2 regions of the Kitasatospora sp. CB02891 genome follow, and region 2 is predicted to be linked to the other one. Evidence: predicted binding sites of a transcription regulator. Region 2 holds the regulator's gene; the other holds the start of a gene.

Region 1 (2,394 bases), on a different contig from region 2:
GACTCGCCCAGCGAGGTCTTGCCGACACCGGGCGGGCCGACCAGCGCCAGCACCGCGCCCCCGCGCCGGCCGCCGATCTGCCCCAGCCCCTGGTCGGCCCGGCGCTTGCGCACCGCCAGGTACTCGACGATCCGGTCCTTCACGTCCGCCAGCCCGTTGTGGTCCGCGTCCAGCACGGCCCGCGCACCGGCCAGGTCGTACGCGTCCTCGGAGCGCTCGTTCCACGGCAGCTCCAGCACCGTGTCCAGCCAGGTGCGGATCCACGAGCCCTCGGGCGACTGCTCACTGGAGCGCTCCAGCTTGTCGACCTCCTTGAGCGCCGCCTCCCGCACCTTCTCCGGCAGCGCCGCGGCCTCCACCCGGGCCCGGTAGTCGTCCTCCTCGGAGTCCGCCTCGCCGTTCAGCTCGGCCAGCTCCTTGCGGACGGCCTCCAGCTGGCGGCGCAGCAGGAACTCCTTCTGCTGCTTGGCGACGCCGTCCTCGACGTCCTTGCGGATGGTGTCGTTGACCTCCTCCTCCGCGAGGTGCTCGCGGAGCAGCCCCAGCGCGTACTCCAGCCGGGCCGGCCGGTCCGCCTCCAGCAGCACCTTCAGCTTCTGCTCGGCGGTGGCGAACGGCGCGTACCCGATGTTGTCCGCGAGCTCGCCGATGTCCTCGATCGCCGCCACCCGGTCGACGATCTGCCACGCCCCGCGCTTGCGCAGCCACTTCGTGGACAGCGCCTTGTACTCCTTGGCCAGCTCGGCCGCCCGGCCCGCCACCGGCAGCCCCGGGTCCGACTCCTTGAACGGCGTGGTCTCCACCCACAGCGCCGCCCCCGGCCCGGTCGTCCCCGTGCCGATCCGCACCCGTCGCACGGCCCGCACCAGCGCCGCCGGATCCCCGTCGGCCAGCCGCCCCACCTGCTCGACCGTCGCCAGCGCACCCACCGCCGCGTACGACCCGTCCAGCCGCGGCACCAGCAGCACCTGCGGCTTCCCCCCGTTGCTCCCCGCCCTGGCCGCCTCCACGGCAGCCCTCACCTCCGGATCCGAGAGCTCCAGCGGAACCACCATGCCGGGGAGCACCACCTCGTCGTCGAGCGGCAGCACAGGCAGAGTGAGTGGAACGGACGTCGATGCCATGATCTCTCCCCAGTCAGTGAAGTTGAGTCGACCTGACTAAGGCTTGGCGCGCATCGATTGTTCCCCTCCGGCTGTTCACCCTGAGCGAAGCGGGCGCCGGCCGGCGCGGCTCAGCTCTCCACGACCGTCGCCGTCTTCCAGGCCCGCACCCGCTCCGGCCCCCGGGGCCCCTTCCCCCGCCGCAGCCACGGCCACATCGCCACGCCCAGCAGCATCGCCGCCGGATGCCCGACCGAGGTCACCAGGTCGGGATCGGTGAGCAGCTGGTGCCCGATCAGCGCCAGCCCCGCCCCGAGCGCGAGCGCCCGCCCGGGCCGCCGCAGCAGTCCGGCCAGCCCGCCCAGCGAGGCCAGCACTCCGTAGCTGACGCCGATGTCCATCGCGTCCAGCACGTCGGGCGCGGTCGCCCCGCCGGCCACCGTCGCCACCACCACTCCCTGCGAGAGCAGCGTCGCGCCGATGTGGCCGGCCCCGAAGACGCCGAGGGCACGGAGTCCGCCGGCCCGTCGTTCCAGGGGGGCGACGGTGAGGAGGAAGGCCCAGAAGTAGGGCATCCAGACCGATCCGGCGACCCACAGCCCGCTGCCGAGGAGGGAGACCACGGGATGGACCGTCAGGTTGTGCGCGTCGGTGGAGGACACCGACTGGAGTCGGTGCACCGTCTCGGGGTCGCCGAACCGGGCGTAGAGCGTGGTGCCGAGCAGCAGGGCGAGGTAACCGAGCGCGAACGGATTCGTCCGGGGGGTGGGGACGGCCCGCAGCCCCGGCCTGATCAGTCGTCGTCGCAGTTCCGCGCTGGTCATGGTGCCTCCCGAACGCCTCGTCGGGCCCACGATACGGGGGGCGGGTGAAAGGTGTCTGGGTAAGTCCTGTGAAGACCACTGCACGTGCATATGCCGCTCGCACACGTACCGTTACAGGTCGCGAGTGCTGCGGGTAAGGTACTGGCCCGTGCCCGTCCGAACGGGGACCTGCCAACCATGACGGTCCGCGGCCGGAATCCTCCGGTCCGCCATACCGGGCGGGGACGGCGTCCGTACGCTGCCAGGAGCAGCACCGGCGGGCGGGGCAACAGCCCACGACGGAACAAGACGACTACGAAGCGGAGCCCGCCGTCCCCACAGGCGGCCGGCCCGCAGCCCTGGGGGCGGTGGCGTGACCGTGACAGAGATTCAGCAAGAGACGATCAGCAGTGGCCCGGTGGGCACCCAGCGACGGGTGCTCGTGGTGGAGGACGAGCCGACCATCGCGGAGTCGATCGCGGCGCGGC
Region 2 (2,394 bases):
CGCCGCGTTCCACGAATTTCAGATCGCGGGCGATCGCAATTTTCAGCGCGTCCTCCCCGCGGCCGCCGCCGGGTTGCGCGGTGAGCATTTCCTCCGAGCCGTTGGCCATGGTCGTCGCCAGCTGCTGGTTGATGTTTCCGCGACCCTGGACGTAGGCGATGGAACCTCCGGACACCGGGTGGCTGGCGTAGGTCTGATATTCCCGGTGCAGGTCCTGCAGGGTGTGGTGGAGCGAGACCGAGCGCCGGAGTATTTCGCCGGCTTCCCGTTGGAACTCCAGCGCCAGTGATTCCGCCAGTTGTTGGGGATCCTTCACGGCGTAGGTCCCGGAGGGTCCCACCTCCGACTGGAGCAGGCCGAGAGCGAGCAACTCCTGCAAGGGGCCGTCGATTTGATCGGACGACAAGGCGCCGGCTTCGCACTCGGTCAGTCGGCCTCCGGTCTGCACGGCGCGGACGTAGAGGGACCTGGCCGCCGGTGACAGGGCCGGGGCGCCGGCACTGCTCCTCTGCTCAGTACTCATGTCCATGACTCCTCGCCTGAGCTGGGGGCTTCTGGCAGTTCGGGGGCGTCTTCCGGCCCGCATCATAGAGCGAAGGGCGCTCGGTTCCCCCGAATTACGGATCGATACGGGTCGGAAGCCTGTCCTCATCAAGACTCTGACAGCACACCGAAACCGCCGACACCCCCCGTGGGAAGGAATGTCGACGGTTCCTGGTCGGGTCGGGTCAGCGCTTGGGGCGCCAGACCACCAGCGCGCTGGACTGCTGGACCTGCTGGTAGGGCACCAGGTCACGGCGGTAGGAGGCGTGCACGGCGGCCTCCCGCTGCTGGAGCGTGGCGGCGGCGCCCTCCAGGGCGTCGACCAGCTCGGAGACCCTGGACTGCAGGGCGGCGACCTGGTTCTCCAGTTCGATGATCCGCTTGATGCCCGCCAGGTTGATGCCCTCGTCCTGGGAGAGCCGCTGGACCTCGCGCAGCTGCTGGATGTCGCGCGCGGAGTAGCGGCGGCCGCGCCCGGCGGTGCGGTCGGGGCAGACCAGGCCGAGCCGGTCGTACTGGCGCAGCGTCTGCGGGTGCAGGCCGGAGAGTTCGGCGGCGACCGAGATCACGTAGACCGGGGTGTCCTCGGTGAGGACGTACGTCGGCGGGCCGGCGGGGCGGGTGCGGCCGCCGCCGCCGGGCAGGCCCTCGCCGATGCCGGAGCCGATCCGGCCCTCGTTGCCGTGCGGGCTGTCGGGGTGGGGACTCATCGGGGTCTCACGCTCCCTCTGCCGCCTTGAACAGGGCGGCTCGCGGGTCGTCCGAGGCGGTGGCCTCGCGGTACTGCTCCAGTGCGCTCAGGGCGTCTCCGCTGACCACTTTGGGCACGGCGACCTCGACGGTGACCAGCAGATCGCCACGGGTGCCGTCCTTGCGGGTGGCGCCCTTGCCGCGGGCCCGCATGGTCAGGCCGTTGGCGCTGCCCGGGGGCAGCTTGAGCTTCACGGCCGGGCCGTTCAGGGTCGGCACCTCGATGGTGCCGCCGAGCGCGGCCTCGGGGAAGCTGACCGGCACCGTCACGGTGAGGTTGTCACCCTTGCGTCCGAACACCGGGTGCGGGTCGACGTGCACGGTGACGTACAGGTCGCCGGGCTGGCCGCCGCGCTCGCCCTGGGCGCCCTTGCCCTTGAGCCGGATGCGCTGGCTGTCCTGCACGCCGGCCGGGATGCGGACCTGCATGGTGCGGGCCGAGGAGGCCCGGCCGCTGCCGTGGCAGACGGTGCACGGGTCGTCGACGATCATGCCGCGGCCCTTGCAGTCCCGGCACGGCTCGGAGAGCGCGAAGGCGCCCTGGCCGCGGCTGACGGTGCCCGCGCCGACGCAGGTCGGGCAGACCCGGGGGGTGGTGCCGGCCTTGGCGCCGGTGCCGGCGCAGGCCCGGCAGGCGGCCTGGGAGGTCATCCGCAGCGGCACCGTCGCGCCGTCCACGGCCTCCTCGAAGTTGAGGGTGACCTCGGTCTCGACGTCCGCGCCGCGGCGCGGCTGCGCGGTCTGCCGGCCGCCGCGGTTGAACAGGCCGCCGAACACGTCGCCGAGCCCGCCGCTTCCACCGCCCCCGCCGTTGAACAGGTCGCCGAAGTCGAAGCCGCCGGCGCCGCCCGCCCCGCCGGGCCGGAAGCCGCCGCCGGCGAACAGCGAGCGCGCCTCGTCGTACTCCTTGCGACGCTTCTCGTCGGAGAGCACGTCGTACGCCTCGGAGATGTCCTTGAACCGCTCCTCGGCCTTGGCATCGCCCTTGTTGGCGTCCGGATGGAACTCGCGCGCCAGCTTGCGGTACGTCTTCTTGATCTCGGCGGCGGTGGCGTCCTTGGGCACGCCGAGGACCTTGTAGTAGTCCTTCTCCACGTAGTC

What was found. Region 2 encodes HspR, which represses chaperone genes until heat shock. Its sites were predicted from a motif close to TTGAGNNNNNNNNNCTCAA; they were not measured.
Region 1: a site for HspR is predicted at 1,147-1,165, ahead of lon (endopeptidase La). Genes of this name have one in related genera too.

Annotation. Positions count from the first base shown of each region.
Region 1 covers NZ_NNBO01000010.1:207,648-210,041, forward strand. The annotation lists gene lon (endopeptidase La) at 1-1,124, opposite strand, end outside; gene CG736_RS22790 (rhomboid-like protein) at 1,235-1,927, opposite strand; gene CG736_RS22795 (response regulator transcription factor) at 2,286-2,394, shown strand, end outside.
Region 2 covers NZ_NNBO01000016.1:50,593-52,986, forward strand. The annotation lists gene CG736_RS29120 (helix-turn-helix domain-containing protein) at 1-523, opposite strand, end outside; gene CG736_RS29125 (heat shock protein transcriptional repressor HspR) at 729-1,253, opposite strand; gene dnaJ (molecular chaperone DnaJ) at 1,261-2,394, opposite strand, start outside.